2 regions of the Citrobacter sp. Cm046 genome follow, and region 2 is predicted to be linked to the other one. Evidence: riboswitches for the same ligand, from Rfam matches in the RefSeq annotation. Region 2 holds a riboswitch; the other holds the start of a gene.
What was found. Region 2 has a riboswitch for cobalamin ahead of btuB (TonB-dependent vitamin B12 receptor BtuB). Riboswitches for the same ligand answer to the same signal wherever they lie in the genome.

Region 1 (8,069 bases), on a different contig from region 2:
CGCCGCTGTAGGTCGCTTTAGCGACGGCGAAGTCAGCGTACAAATTAATGAAAATGTACGCGGTGGTGATATTTTCATCATCCAGTCCACTTGTGCCCCTACTAACGACAACCTGATGGAATTGGTCGTTATGGTCGATGCTCTGCGCCGTGCTTCCGCAGGCCGTATCACCGCCGTTATTCCTTACTTCGGCTATGCACGTCAGGATCGTCGCGTACGTTCCGCTCGTGTACCGATTACCGCAAAAGTCGTCGCGGACTTCCTGTCCAGCGTTGGCGTTGACCGCGTCCTCACCGTTGACCTGCATGCTGAACAGATCCAGGGCTTCTTTGATGTACCGGTTGATAACGTATTCGGTAGCCCAATTCTGTTAGAAGACATGCTGCAGCTGAATCTGGACAACCCAATTGTGGTTTCTCCGGACATCGGTGGCGTCGTGCGTGCCCGTGCTATCGCTAAGCTGCTGAACGATACCGATATGGCTATCATCGATAAACGTCGCCCACGTGCGAACGTTTCTCAGGTGATGCACATCATTGGTGACGTAGCAGGTCGTGACTGCGTGCTGGTTGATGATATGATCGATACCGGCGGTACGCTGTGCAAAGCAGCAGAAGCGCTGAAAGAACGTGGTGCAAAACGCGTATTCGCTTACGCTACCCACCCGATCTTCTCAGGCAATGCGGCAAACAACCTGCGCAACTCTGTGATTGATGAAGTCGTTGTCTGTGACACCATTCCACTGACTGATGAAATCAAAGCACTGCCGAACGTGCGTACGTTGACCCTGTCGGGTATGCTGGCCGAAGCGATTCGTCGTATCAGCAACGAAGAATCCATCTCTGCTATGTTCGAGCATTAATCGAGCCCGGCTCAAAAACCCGCTGCGGCGGGTTTTTTTATCTGCAACATTTATTTGTATGACTTATGCCTCCTTCACCTGCCATTTAGTTGACAGATGATGCGCTCATGGATGAAACATTATTGTGAACAGATTATTTTCCTCACATGTGATGCCTTTCCGCGCTCTCATCGACGCTTGCTGGAAAGAAAAATATACCGTCTCACGCTTTACCCGTGATTTGATCGCCGGGATAACCGTTGGGATCATTGCTATCCCGCTGGCGATGGCACTGGCAATTGGCAGCGGCGTTGCGCCACAGTACGGCTTGTATACCTCAGCCGTTGCTGGGATTGTTATTGCCCTCACCGGGGGGTCACGCTTTAGCGTTTCTGGTCCGACCGCCGCCTTCGTGGTGATCCTGTATCCGGTATCGCAGCAGTTCGGATTGGCAGGCCTGTTGGTTGCCACGCTCATGTCCGGGATATTTCTGATCCTTTTCGGCCTCGCCCGCTTTGGTCGCCTGATTGAATATATCCCCGTGTCTGTCACCTTAGGTTTTACGTCCGGTATTGGTATCACCATCGGTACCATGCAGATTAAAGACTTTCTTGGTCTGCAAATGGCTCATGTACCGGAGCACTACCTGCAAAAGGTAGGTGCACTGTTTATGGCATTACCGACCATCAACCTCGGCGATGCCGCTATTGGTGTGGTCACGCTTGGGATCCTGATTTTCTGGCCTCGTCTGGGGATCCGTCTGCCAGGCCATCTTCCTGCACTGCTGGCCGGTTGTGCGGTGATGGGCATTGTTAACCTGATGGGCGGCCATGTGGCGACCATCGGTTCTCAGTTCCACTATATTCTGGCTGACGGTTCCCAGGGTAACGGTATCCCACAACTGTTGCCGCAACTGGTATTGCCGTGGAACCTGCCAGATTCAGACTTCACGCTAAGCTGGAGTTCATTACAGGCACTGTTACCCGCGGCTTTCTCTATGGCGATGCTGGGGGCAATTGAATCCCTGTTGTGCGCCGTGGTGCTCGACGGTATGACCGGAACCAAACACAAAGCCAACAGTGAACTGATTGGTCAGGGTCTGGGGAATATTGTCGCACCGTTCTTTGGCGGCATAACGGCTACCGCTGCTATTGCCCGCTCTGCGGCTAACGTCCGTGCCGGGGCAACCTCACCAGTTTCCGCAGTCATCCACGCAATTCTTGTGATCCTCGCTCTGCTGGTGTTAGCGCCGTTGCTCTCCTGGTTACCCCTCTCGGCAATGGCTGCACTGCTGTTGATGGTGGCGTGGAACATGAGCGAAGCCCATAAAGTGGTGGATCTGCTGCGCCACGCACCGAAAGACGACATCATCGTCATGCTGATGTGTATGTCGCTGACAGTTCTGTTCGATATGGTGGTCGCCATCAGCGTCGGTATCGTTCTTGCCTCCCTGTTGTTTATGCGCCGTATTGCCCGCATGACACGTCTGGCACCAGTGAACGTAGTTGTACCGGATGATGTGCTGGTACTGCGCGTGATTGGCCCACTGTTCTTTGCCGCAGCTGAGGGACTATTTACCGATCTCGAGTCTCGTATTGAAGGCAAACGCATTGTGGTGCTGAAATGGGACGCTGTACCGGTACTGGATGCTGGTGGCCTTGACGCCTTCCAGCGTTTTGTAAAACGTCTTCCGGAAGGCTGTGAATTACGCATCAGCAATCTGGAATTCCAGCCGCTGCGCACGATGGCGCGCGCGGGCATCCAACCGATCCCGGGCCGTCTGGCATTCTTCCCGAACCGCGACGCAGCGTTGGCGGATATTTAATGTTCATCTGTTACCGGCATGCTCTTGCCTGCCGGTAACACTTCTCTTCTGTAAACACGTCTGAGTTGTTATCATCATCTCTCCTGCTCTCTGACGATACCTGTAGCCATGAAATCTGACTCTACATTTGTCTATCGCGAAATCACCGAGACTGATATTCCAGCCGTGCAATCGTTTATTATCCGGCATCTGAATCTCTATTTTAATGCCAACAGGCCACTCCCCGACTCAAGTCAGGATGTGTTAGCGTTACGTTCACAATACATTCACCAGCCACGAAATCTGTTGATCGGCGTATGGGATGAACAACAACAGCTTATCGCCACGCTGGCGGTATGCCAGTACGATGACAGAATATCGACATTACGTGGGCGTTATAATTTATCTACAACCGCTGAGATTTGTCGTTGTTACGTTGAACAAAATTATCGTCGCCAGGGAATAGGCGGTCAGTTAGTTTCATTGGCAGAACAATTTTGCCTGCGTCAACAATATAAAACACTCTACCTGCACACCCATCATTTTTTACCTGGCGGTTATCCGTTTTGGCTACGCCATCATTTCACCGAGTTTTTAGATGAAGGTGGAGAACAACAAATTGTGCATATGGAGAAATATGCTATCGGAATGTGACATTGTGCAAATAATTAAATAATTGTGCATCCGCACTATTAATTCCGGTCATTTTTATCGCAGCAAAATTAATTGATCAGAATCAAATAATTCTCATTTAATTTATCTGATATTCACCATCAACATAGAACACACTAAAAAATATTCTCATAACACTATGTTTTTAAAGGAATTAACAATAGCAAAACAAATACCCCTACTTATTCAAGCGGTTGACGCGATAATTGGATGCCGATACATTCGCCGATGACAGTATTTCAGAATGTACTTATTATTTTGAAACGGAATATGGTGCGGATTATTTCAATCTTATGCCATAGCTGCCCCCGCAACTGTAAGCGGATACAGAATATCTTCGTATGGTAATAAATCACCATAGGTCACTGTAAAGATTTATTTATGGGAAGGCCAATATTCTGATTGCCGCGAGCCAGGAGACCTACTGTCAAGGTTGTATACATTGAGTGGACGGGATGGTCCATGGGGTGATTTATTTGACGAACTAATGATCGTGATTCCTGACCTGGTAGACGAGAATATACTTTTTTTTCATATTATCTTGTCTGTACATCATGATTCGATGTCATCTATCGTCATGCGCCTGTCCCGAAATTATATACCAGACGATCAGATTCTGGCATGAAAGGGACAATTATAATGCACGTTGACATTACCTCTTCTTATTCCAAACTTTCACTTCTGGCCTTGACTGGCGCAGCACTTTTCCTGGCCAGTAATATGGCTTCTGCGGCCAAAACAGAATATCCACTGACTATCAAAAACTGTGGCCGGGATATTACTTTTAATAAAGCTCCCCAGCGAGTTACCACCGTAGGGCAAAATAGTACTGAAATACTCTATTCTCTGGGTCTGGCCGATCGCGTTGTCGGAACGTCACTCTGGTTCGGTCCCGTCCCGGAACAGTACAAGGCGGTGAATGATAAAATTGCGGTCATTGCACAGAACATCCCGAGCTTTGAAGGGATTATTGCTAAAAAGCCAGATTTAGTAGCCAGCCAGTTTGAATGGCAAATTGGCCCTGCCGGTACGGTCGCGTCCTACGAGCAATTCAGCGAATTGAAAGTTCCGGTTTATACCGCTCCCGCCGATTGTGCCAAAGATAACGAAGACGGTGGAGATGGTGTACGTAAGGGGATGTTTGATATTGCCATGGTTTACCAGGAAGTCGCAGATCTGGCAAAAATTTTCGATGTTCAGGACAAAGGTGATGAACTGATTGCCAGCCTCAAAGCACGTGAGGCTGCGGCAAAATCCAAAATTACCGGTATGGACAACAACGTTTCCGCCGTCTTTTGGTTCTCCAGCGCCGATCTGCAACTTGACCCGTATGTCGCAGGAAAATTTGGCCCCGCCGCGTGGATCGCCCAATCACTTGGGGTGAAAAACGTCATTGATTCCGCCGAAGAGTGGCCAACTGTAGGCTGGGAGACCATCGCCAAAGCGGATCCATCGGTTATCGTTCTGGGCGAAATGGGACGTCGCCGTTTCCCGGCTGATGACTGGAAAGTCAAAATGGAATACCTCAAGTCTGATCCTGTCACCAGCCTGATCCCGGCGGTTAAAGAAAACCACCTGCCAGTGATCGACGTGCAAACCATGAATGCCGGGATAAGAACTATCGATGGTCTTGAGAAACTCGCTGATGCGCTGGTGCAGTACGGCCTGGCACATCCAAAAGCCACTCATTAATCCTCGTCGAGCGTTATGCCTTTTGCAGGCATAACGCCCTTTTGTACTCAGGGCAGCCGTAAAATAATGAGTGAATTACGCAGGACGCGCCAGGCCATTCGTCAATTAACAAACCGGGCAGTGCTACACAGCCTGTGGGTCAGTGTGGTGATGTGTGGCGTTCTTCTGGCAGGGATCTCCATCGGTGAAACATTTATTCCGTGGCAGCACGTTATCCATACGCTGGCAAACCGACTGTTTGACACCCAGTATATGGTGGACGCGTTGGATGCCGGGATTATCTGGAACTACCGTCTGACTCGCGCGCTGGTTTCCGCCTGTTGCGGCGCATGTCTGGCGGTTTCCGGGGTAGTGTTACAGTCACTGCTACGTAATGCGCTGGCCGAACCCTATCTGCTGGGGATTTCCGCCGGAGCGTCAACCGGAGCCGTGCTCATTGCATTAACCGGACTGGGTGCAGGGATCGTCAGCATGTCTCTCGGCGCCTTTATCGGCGCCTTGACGGCGTTTTTGTTTGTCGCACTGCTGGCGATGGCTGCGCGGGGAAAACACGGTTCCGCCACCACGCAAATCATTCTCGCCGGGATTGCCAGCTCACAGTTGTTCAATGCCATCACTTCACTGATTATCACCCGCTCAGCCAATGCCGAGCAGGCTCGCGGCATTATGTTCTGGCTACTGGGCAACCTTAGCGGCGTTCGCTGGCCAGATGTGGTTCTGGCTATCCCAACTGCGCTGGTCGGCATAATTATCTGCTTTTGCTACGCCCGCCATCTTGATGCATTTTCCTTTGGCGCTGAATCGGCCGCATCGCTGGGTATTCCGGTTAAACGCACCCGCGTCGTACTGATTACCGCAGTGACGGGAATGACGGCCATTATGGTATCGATTGTAGGCGCTATTGGTTTTGTCGGGCTGGTCATTCCTCATGCCGCCCGTTTACTGGTGGGAAACCAGCATCACCGCTTATTGCCCGTAAGCGCCTTTATTGGCGCTATTTTTCTCATCGTGGCGGATGTCATCTCCCGAACCCTGCTTCCAGGGCAAGTGTTGCCAATCGGCGTGATCACCGCCCTGGTCGGCGCTCCCGCATTTTCACTCATATTGATACGAGGGAATCCGAGCAAATGACCGTTAACCCATGCTTTACATCACCTCTACGCAGAGCGAATGCGGCTAATCATGTGGTTTGCGCGCAAAATCTGCACTGGGAAGTGAAAGGCAAGGCAATTGTAAATGATGTCTCTTTTCAGGTTTCTCCCGGGGAGTTTGTTGGGATTATCGGCCCCAATGGTTCCGGGAAAACATCACTGATTTCGCTTCTGGCCGGTTTACTGAAACCCTCCGCAGGCAAGGTTTTGCTGAACAACAAAGACGTTCACCGCTATTCGCGGCGCCATTTGGCGCAAAAAGTGGCTCTTGTTGAACAACAGGCAGAAACCAGCGAGCGTCTTACCGCCATTCAGGCCGTTTCTCTTGGCCGCACACCATTTCTAAGCCTGTTGTCGCCATGGTCGCGTTCTGACGATGAGATTGTGCAAGCGATGCTGGAAAAAGTCTCCATGCAAAACGTACAGCATCGCTGCTGGCATACATTCTCCGGGGGCGAACGCCAGCGCCTGCATATAGCCAGGGCGTTGGCGCAACAACCGCAGGTACTGCTGATGGATGAGCCGACAAATCATCTCGATATCCAACATCAGATTGGCCTGCTCAACCTTGTCAAACGCGAGAAACTTACCGTTATTGCTGCCCTGCACGACCTGAATCATGCCGCAATGTTCTGCGATCGCATCATGGTGATGAAAGCCGGACAACTGGCGATGCAGGGCAATCCTTCTGCAGTGTTCACCCGAGAAAACCTTAACTGCTGGTTTGGCATCGATGCAATTGTCGAACGTCCACCTGATGGGGCGAGCTGCTTCATCCGCTACCAACGACCAGCGTAAATACCAAAGGAACTGATATGAAATGTATTAAGCAAAGTCTGCAAATCCTGTGCCTGTTAGCCTTCACCTCCACGGCTTTTGCACAAACGCATGAAGTGCTGATGAAAAACCGAGGTGCTGGTGGGCCAATGGTCTACGAGCCGGACTATCTGGCGATCCAACCGGGCGATAGCGTGAAGTTTATCCGCAAACATAAGAGCCACAATGCAGCCTCGATTGCCGAACTCTCACCCGCAGGCTATCCCGGTTTCATTGGCAAAATAGATGAAGAGATTGAAGTCAAATACGACAACGCAGGCTTCTACGGCATCAAATGCTCACCCCACTATGCCCAGGGCATGATCATGCTGATCAAAGTCGGTGACGCCGTATTGCCCGACAGCTACCGCGCGTTTAAAGCACCGGGCCTTGCGGATAAACGCTTTCAGGATATTTATACCCGCATCGATAAACAGTAACGCCACGATAAAGGGAGAATACTGGTGGTGGATAAAAAACCCGATAGTGAAACGATCCAGACCGAGCGACGTGACTGCCTGTGCAAACTGACAAAATTTGTCGGCGCGGCGGGTGTCACTGCCGCCGTCTGGCCGCTCATCTCAGCACTGGGCCCGGATGATAAAACCGAGGCAGAAAATGAGCCAATTGAGGTCTCTCTTGCAGGCGTAGCAGCAGGCCAGACAGTGAAGCGTATCTGGCAGGGAAAACTGATCCTCATTCACCACCGAACTCCGCAAGAGATTGCAGCGGCGCAACAGGCAGATAATCGATTACTGCTGGCTCCTCAGGCAGATAGCGAACGGGTTACAGCGGCACATCCACAGTGGCTGGTTATACAGGGCTATTGCCCTCACGCGGGGTGTGTTCCTAACGCCAACCCCAGTGGCCAGGGATGGATCTGTCCGTGTCATGGTTCAGAGTTTGATACCTCCGGACGTGTGACGCGCGGTCCGGCCACTGCGAATCTGGCAATCCCGGACTATACCTTGTCTGCCGATGGTCTGAGCGTACGTATTGGTGCAAAGGATGCCTGATATGAGCACTTCTGATATAACGACGTCATGGCGCAACTTTCAGTTGCGCCTTCCGCTTCCCCGCTCCGTTTCCGGGC
Region 2 (8,069 bases):
GGTATTGGTGAAGCGCCATTTATGCCGGCTGGGGTGAAGTCTATTACCGACTGGTATGCACAAAAAGAACGTGGTACAGCGTTAGGGATATTTAACTCATCTACCGTTATTGGTCAGGCGATTGCACCTCCTGCGTTGGTGCTGATGCAGATAGCATGGGGATGGCGCGCAATGTTTGTGATCATTGGTGTGGCGGGGATTGTTGTTGGCGCTTGCTGGTACGTCTGGTATCGCAATCGGGCGCAATTTATCCTGACGGACGAAGAACGTACTTATCTCTCGGCACCTGCTAAACCACGTCCACAACTTCAATTTAGTGAATGGCTGGCACTGTTTAAGCATCGTACGACCTGGGGTATGATTTTAGGTTTTTCTGGCGTGAACTATACCGGTTGGCTTTATATTGCCTGGCTACCGGGTTATTTGCAGGCTGAGCAGGGTTTTAGCCTAGCGAAGACCGGTTGGGTTGCAGCGATTCCTTTCCTTGCTGCTGCGGTAGGTATGTGGGTGAACGGTATTGTTGTTGATCGTTTGGCGAAGAAAGGTTACGACTTGGCGAAAACGCGCAAAACAGCAATTGTTTGCGGCCTGATTTTGTCTGCATTGGGTACGCTACTGGTCGTACAATCTTCCTCACCCACACAGGCCGTTGCGTTTATTTCGATGGCGTTGTTTTGCGTACATTTTGCGGGAACCTCGGCATGGGGACTGGTGCAGGTGATGGTGTCGGAAACTAAAGTGGCTTCTGTTGCCGCTATTCAAAACTTTGGCAGCTTTGTGTTTGCTTCTTTCGCTCCTATCGTTACCGGTTGGGTAGTGGATACCACGCACTCCTTTAACTTGGCGTTAGTCATTGCCGCTTGTGTGACCTTCACTGGCGCGCTGTGCTATTTCTTCATTGTGAAAGACCGCATTGAGTAACATTCGGCACCTTATTCCAGTAAAGGGTCAGAATAAAAAAAGCGGACCAGAGGTCCGCAAACGTTCACGTTGGCTTTAGTTATTTCGAGTATGAGAGAGACTCTCTGAACGGGCAGTGACTTCAAGGGTTAAAGGGTACCGCTCCGTTTCTGTGGTGCATTATTAAACAGAAAACTTGATAGGGATAATCGTTCGTTGCTATGCTACCTATCGCCATGAACTATCGTGGCAATGGAGGATGAATAATGAATATTCGTGATCTTGAATACCTGGTAGCGCTAGCCGAACATCGTCACTTCCGACGAGCGGCGGACTCCTGCCACGTCAGCCAGCCAACGCTTAGCGGGCAAATCCGTAAGCTGGAAGATGAGCTTGGCGTTATGCTGCTGGAGCGTACGAGTCGTAAAGTGCTGTTCACTCAGGCAGGTTTACTGCTGGTGGATCAGGCGCGCACTGTGCTGCGTGAGGTCAAAGTGCTCAAGGAGATGGCAAGCCAACAAGGCGAGACAATGTCTGGTCCTCTGCATATTGGTTTGATCCCAACGGTGGGACCTTATCTGCTGCCGCATATTATCCCTATGTTGCACCAGACCTTCCCGAAACTGGAAATGTACCTGCATGAAGCGCAGACGCATCAGCTGCTGGCGCAACTGGATAGCGGTAAGCTTGACTGCGTAATTCTGGCGCTGGTGAAAGAGAGTGAGGCATTCATCGAAGTTCCGCTATTTGATGAGCCGATGTTGCTGGCGATCTATGAAGAACATTCATGGGCAAATCGCGAGTGCGTTCCGATGTCCGATTTGGCGGGTGAAAAACTGCTGATGCTGGAAGATGGCCACTGTCTGCGTGACCAGGCGATGGGTTTCTGCTTTGAAGCGGGTGCAGATGAAGATACCCATTTCCGGGCTACCAGCCTGGAAACGCTGCGTAACATGGTGGCGGCAGGCAGCGGTATTACCTTACTGCCCGCGCTGGCGGTTCCACCGGAGCGTAAACGTGATGGTGTTGTCTATTTGCCGTGCATTAAGCCTGAACCACGCCGTACGATTGGCCTGGTGTATCGTCCTGGCTCGCCGCTGCGCAGCCGTTATGAACAGCTGGCAGAGGCCATCCGTGGAGCAATGGATGGCCATTTCGACAGTGCGTTAAAACAGGCGGTTTAGGCCATTTAGCGCCGCTACCCGATAGGCTTCCGCCATGGTCGGGTAGTTAAAGGTGGTGTTAACGAAGTACTCAATGGTGTTACCACCACCTTTTTGCTCCATTATCGCCTGACCGATATGAATAATTTCGGCAGCGCGTTCTCCAAAGCAGTGGATCCCTAAAATCTCTTTGGTTTCACGATGGAACAGGATCTTCAGCGTTCCTACACTCATCCCGACGATTTGGGCGCGAGCCAGATGTTTAAACTGAGCACGACCAACCTCGTAAGGGACTTTCATTGCTGTTAACTGCTGTTCGGTTTTCCCGACAGAGCTGATTTCCGGAATGGTGTAAATGCCAGTCGGAATGTCTTCGATCAAATGTGCGTTAGCTTCACCTTTCACCAGCGCCTGGGCGGCAATGCGGCCCTGATCGTAGGCTGCAGATGCAAGGCTCGGATAGCCGATAACATCTCCCACGGCATACACATGCGGCAGCGCTGTCTGGTACATGCTATTCACTTTGAGCTGCCCGCGGCTGTCTGTTTTCAGGCCAATGTTTTCCAGCGCCAGTGAATCTGTATTCCCGGTGCGACCATTCGCGTACAGCAGGCAGTCGGCTTTCAGCTTTTTGCCGGATTTCAGGTGCATGATGACGCCATCATCACAGCCTTCAATCTTCTCGTATTCTTCGTTGTGGCGAATAACAACACCACTGTTCCAGAAGTGATAAGAGAGCGAATCGGACATCTCCTGGTCGAGGAATGCCAGCAGACGGTCGCGGGTGTTGATTAAATCAACTTTGACGTCCATTCCGCGGAAAATCGACGCATATTCACAGCCAATCACGCCAGCGCCATAAATCAGCACATGGCGAGGTTCATGGTGCAGGCTGAGGATAGAATCGCTGTCGTAAACGCGCGGGTGGGAGAAGTCGACATCAACAGGGTGGTAAGGGCGTGAGCCACAGGCGATAACAAATTTATCTGCCGTTAGCGTTTCCACTGTGCCGTCGTGGCATTCCAGAGCAATGGTGTGTTCATCAACAAAGCGGGCATTCCCCTGCAGAATTTCGCAGTGGTTACGCTCGTAAAACCCTTGCCGCATGCGCGTTTGCTGGTTAATCACGTTATCAGCGTGATTGAGAATATCGGCAAAGGAGGAGCGGAGGAGTCGGGAATGGTCGCTGTAAAGGGGGTTCTGATTGAATTCAATGATACGGCTGACTGCGTGGCGGAGCGCTTTAGACGGGATAGTGCCCCAGTGGGTACAACCGCCGCCGACATTATGATAGCGCTCAATAACCGCGACGCGAGCTCCTTGCTTAACCAGACCCATTGCAGCGCCTTCGCCGCCGGGACCGGAACCTATTACTATTGCATCGTAATCGTAGGAATGTGACATGGTCAGGCTTACCTGTTCTTATACATAAAAGCAACAGAATAGTAACATCGTTGTCGGGATAACCCAATTATCGTTGTGCTTTTTTGCGAAGTCGAAGCACAAACTGCGCGTAAACAAACATTCACAAAGCCATGCCAACAACCTAATCTCTGGTATAGTGCCAGCAAGGTATATGGAAGGATTCAGACATCGTGATGGGCGTTAGAGCGCAACAAAAAGAAAAAACCCGGCGTTCGCTGGTAGAAGCTGCATTTAGTCAACTGAGCGCAGAACGTAGTTTTGCCAGCCTCAGTTTACGAGAAGTCGCTCGTGAAGCGGGCATTGCCCCAACTTCCTTTTATCGCCATTTTCGCGATGTGGATGAACTCGGCCTGACGATGGTAGACGAGAGTGGTCTGATGCTGCGCCAGCTAATGCGCCAGGCGCGTCAGCGTATCGCCAAGGGCGGTAGTGTGATCCGTACCTCGGTCTCAACATTTATGGAATTCATTGGCAACAATCCCAACGCCTTCCGTTTATTATTGCGCGAGCGCTCTGGTACCTCCGCAGCGTTTCGTGCAGCGGTAGCGCGTGAAATTCAGCATTTCATTGCGGAACTTGCGGACTATCTGGAACTCGAAAACCATATGCCTCGTGCGTTTACTGAAGCGCAAGCTGAAGCCATGGTGACGATTGTTTTCAGTGCGGGGGCAGAGGCACTGGATGTTGGCGCAGAACAGCGCCGGCAGTTGGAAGAGCGGTTGGTATTGCAGCTGCGCATGATCGCGAAAGGCGCATTTTATTGGTACCGCCGTGAACAAGAGAAGATGACGCATCACTCCGAGTAACGAGAAGGACGAGCAATGAAACAGTCAGGTCAAGATAAAGGTACTCTGCTGCTGGCGCTGGTTGCTGGCTTATCGATCAATGGCACATTCGCGGCGCTGTTTAGCTCCATTGTGCCATTCTCTGTATTCCCGATTATTTCGCTGGTGCTGACGGTTTACTGCCTGCATCAACGTTACCAAAATCGCACCATGCCTGTGGGATTGCCGGGTCTGGCTGCTGCCTGTTTCATTCTCGGCGTCCTGCTGTACAGTACCGTAGTGCGAGCTGAATATCCGGATATCGGCTCTAACTTCTTCCCGGCGGTACTGTCGGTAATTCTGGTGTTCTGGATCGGCTTCAAAGTGCGTAACCGTAAGCAGGAGATCTCTGAATAATTTCTCCGCTCTGTAGGCCCAATGGTGCTGTGCATATCGGGCCTACAGGACTGCAAACTACTTTGCTGTCAGCAATACACCACACTCCATATGGTGCGTATACGGAAACTGATCGAACAGAGCCAGACGTGAAACATTGTGCGTCTGGCTTAATGTTTCCAGGTTCTTACACAGTGTTTCCGGGTTGCAAGAGATGTACAGAATTCGCGGATACGCCTGCACCATCTTCTCCGTTTCGCTGTCCAGACCGCTACGCGGTGGGTCCACGAAAATGGTTTCACACTGGTAGCTCTTCAGATCGATTCCCTGCAAACGGTTGAATTCACGTACACCGTTCATCGCCTGAGTAAACTCTTCAGCTGCCATACGAATAATTTGTACGTTATCTATGTGGTTGGCCGCAATGTTGTACTGTGCGGCTGCAACAGATGGCTTGGCGATTTCGGTTGCCAGTACGCGGTTGAAATTTTGTGCCAGGGCTAGTGAGAAGTTACCGTTGCCGCAGTAAAGTTCGAGCAGATCGCCTTTTGAATTTTTGGTGATATCAATCGCCCATTCCAGCATCTGAATATTCGTGGCGGCGTTGGGTTGTGTAAAGCTGTTCTCAACCTGGCGGTAGATAATCTCCTTCCCCGCAACCGGCAAACGCTCGTCGATATAATCCTGATCGAGCTCGATTTTGGTTTTGGTTGCCCGACCAATCAGATGCACGTTCAGATTCTGTGCACGCAACGCGTCACGCAATACCTTGGCTTCCTGGCGCCATTCGTCATCCAGCTTTTTGTGATACAGCATAGATATCACCGCCTGATTGCTCATAGTGGTGAGGTAATCAATTTGGAAGAGTTTGTGACGCAGGATACGGTTGTTGCGAACACCTTCAATCATTGCCGTCATCAGCGTGTTGATGAGTTCGCTGGCCGCCGGAAAGCTGTCGACGCGAATACGGCTTTTGGTCTGTTGATCGAACATGATGTGATACAGATCATCACCGTCATGCCACAGGCGGAATTCAGCGCGCATGCGGTAATGACTGACCGGTGAGCGAAACACTTCCGGAGCTTGATCAGAGAATGGTGTCATTAAGCTCTGCAAACGCACCACTTTTTCAGCTAACTGCGCGTCATACTGTTCTGTCGGAAGGTGTTCGGGGGTCATGATGTATCCTGAAAAATAAAAGTACGCGGGGATTGTAGGGATTGCTCAGTAGATGTCCAGTTATTGATGATTTCCGATATTGTGATATACGGTCTGGACACAAGGTTGTAACAGACTGTAGCATCCGCGTTCCGGTCCTGTGAGTTAATAGGGAATCCAGTGTGAATCTGGAGCTGACGCGCAGCGGTAAAGAAAGGTGAGATGAGAGCGTAAGCAGACACTGCCTGCGGGTGGGAAGTCTTCATTTCTTTTTATTCTATATCCTGAATAACCTTCCAAGCCCGAAGACCTGCCGGCTAACGTCGCATCTGGTTTTCACCATCGCGTACTATCGGTGGGGCCTGCGGCATCCTTCTTATATTGTGGATGCTTTACAATGATTAAAAAATCGTTGCTGTTGACGGCACTCTCCGTCGCGGCATCTTCTGGTTGGGCGCAGGACGCTAGCCCGGATACACTCGTCGTCACTGCGAACCGTTTTCAGCAGCCCCTTAGTGCCGTTCTTGCCCCCATTACTGTTGTTACGCGCCAGGATATCGATCGCTGGCAATCCACCTCTGTGAATGACGTTCTGCGTCGACTGCCGGGTGTCGATATCGCGCAAAGCGGCGGTATGGGACAGAACTCGTCTATTTTTATTCGTGGGACCAACGCCAGCCATGTGCTGGTGCTGATTGACGGCGTGCGCTTGAACTTAGCGGGGGTGAGCGGCTCAGCCGATCTCAGCCAGTTCCCGGTATCACTGGTGCAACGTATAGAATACATTCGCGGGCCGCGTTCCGCTGTTTATGGTTCTGATGCGATTGGCGGTGTGGTGAATATTATTACCACGCGAGAAAAGCCGGGAACGGAATTGACCGCTGGTATGGGCAGTAATGGTTATCAGAATTACGATGTCTCAACCCAACAACAGTTAGGCGAGAATACGCGCGTTACGCTGATGGGGGATTATGCCTATACCAAAGGTTTTGATGTTGTCGCCTACGGCAGCACCGGTTCTCAGGCGCAGCCCGACAAAGATGGTTTCTTAAGTAAGACATTGTATGGCGCACTGGAACACAACTTCTCCGACACATGGAGCGGGTTTGTTCGTGGCTATGGCTATGATAACCGCACCAATTATGACTCCTACTATTCCCCCGGCTCGGCGCTTCTCGATACCCGTAAGCTCTACAGCCAGAGTTGGGATGCAGGGCTGCGCTTTAATGGCGAGCAAATCCAGTCGCAGCTGATTTCCAGCTACAGCCATAGCAAAGACTACAACTATGATCCTGATTATGGCCGCTACGACTCCTCAGCAACCCTGGATGAGATGAAGCAATATAATGTTCAGTGGTCAAACAGTATGGTAGTGGGCCACGGTAACGTTGGCGCAGGCGTTGACTGGCAAAAGCAAACTACAGAGCCTGGCACCGGGTATGTCACGGACGGTTACGATCAGCGTAACACGGGCCTCTATCTGACCGGATTGCAACAGCTTGGCGATTTCACCCTTGAAGGTGCGGCGCGTAGCGACGACAACTCCGAATTTGGTCGTCATGGAACATGGCAAACCAGCGCCGGATGGGCGTTTATTGACGGTTATCGCTTTATTGCGTCTTACGGCACATCCTACAAAGCGCCTAATCTCGGGCAACTGCATGGCTATTATGGCAATTCGAACCTGGATCCCGAAGAGAGCAAGCAGTGGGAAGGGGCATTTGAAGGCCTAACGGCGGGCGTGAACTGGCGCGTGTCAGGGTATCGTAATGATATCGATGACATGATCGATTACGACCCGCATACCGAGAAATACTTTAACGAAGGCAAAGTCCGTATTAAAGGCGTTGAAGCGACGGCGAATTTCGATACCGGTCCGCTGGTGCACACGCTGAGCTATGATTATGTCGATTCGCGCAATGTGATTACGGACAAGCCGCTGGCACGTCGTTCCAAACAGCAGGTGAAGTATCAGCTCGACTGGCAGGTTTATGATTTTGACTGGGGCCTGACGTATCACTATCTGGGAACGCGTTATGACACGGACTACGTTACCTACCAGCCGGTAAAAATGGGAGGGGTTAGTTTGTGGGATCTGGCAGTATCATATCCAATCACCTCACAACTGACAGTTCGTGGTAAAATTGCCAACCTGTTCGATAAAGATTACGAGACAGTTTATGGCTACGAAACTGCAGGACGGGAATACACCTTGTCTGGCAGCTACACCTTCTGATCCACGTCCCACCGTGCTGGTGTTTGA

Region 1: it holds a riboswitch for cobalamin, as region 2 does, so the genes downstream of both, OGX98_RS19070 (ABC transporter substrate-binding protein) here and btuB (TonB-dependent vitamin B12 receptor BtuB) in region 2, are expected to answer to the same signal.

What each region holds. Positions count from the first base shown of each region.
Region 1 is NZ_JAOWGP010000044.1:234,182-242,250, reverse strand. It holds gene prs (ribose-phosphate diphosphokinase) at 1-862, shown strand, start outside; gene dauA (C4-dicarboxylic acid transporter DauA) at 987-2,666, shown strand; gene OGX98_RS19075 (GNAT family N-acetyltransferase) at 2,775-3,299, shown strand; cobalamin riboswitch at 3,533-3,760, shown strand; gene OGX98_RS19070 (ABC transporter substrate-binding protein) at 3,957-5,009, shown strand; gene OGX98_RS19065 (FecCD family ABC transporter permease) at 5,076-6,140, shown strand; gene OGX98_RS19060 (ABC transporter ATP-binding protein) at 6,137-6,958, shown strand; gene OGX98_RS19055 (pseudoazurin) at 6,976-7,416, shown strand; gene petA (ubiquinol-cytochrome c reductase iron-sulfur subunit) at 7,441-7,992, shown strand; gene OGX98_RS19045 (cytochrome b N-terminal domain-containing protein) at 7,994-8,069, shown strand, end outside.
Region 2 is NZ_JAOWGP010000041.1:126,401-134,469, forward strand. It holds gene OGX98_RS14025 (MFS transporter) at 1-921, shown strand, start outside; gene oxyR (DNA-binding transcriptional regulator OxyR) at 1,167-2,084, shown strand; gene sthA (Si-specific NAD(P)(+) transhydrogenase) at 2,067-3,467, opposite strand; gene fabR (HTH-type transcriptional repressor FabR) at 3,659-4,294, shown strand; gene OGX98_RS14045 (YijD family membrane protein) at 4,310-4,669, shown strand; gene trmA (tRNA (uridine(54)-C5)-methyltransferase TrmA) at 4,727-5,827, opposite strand; cobalamin riboswitch at 5,943-6,138, shown strand; gene btuB (TonB-dependent vitamin B12 receptor BtuB) at 6,204-8,042, shown strand; gene murI (glutamate racemase) at 7,987-8,069, shown strand, end outside.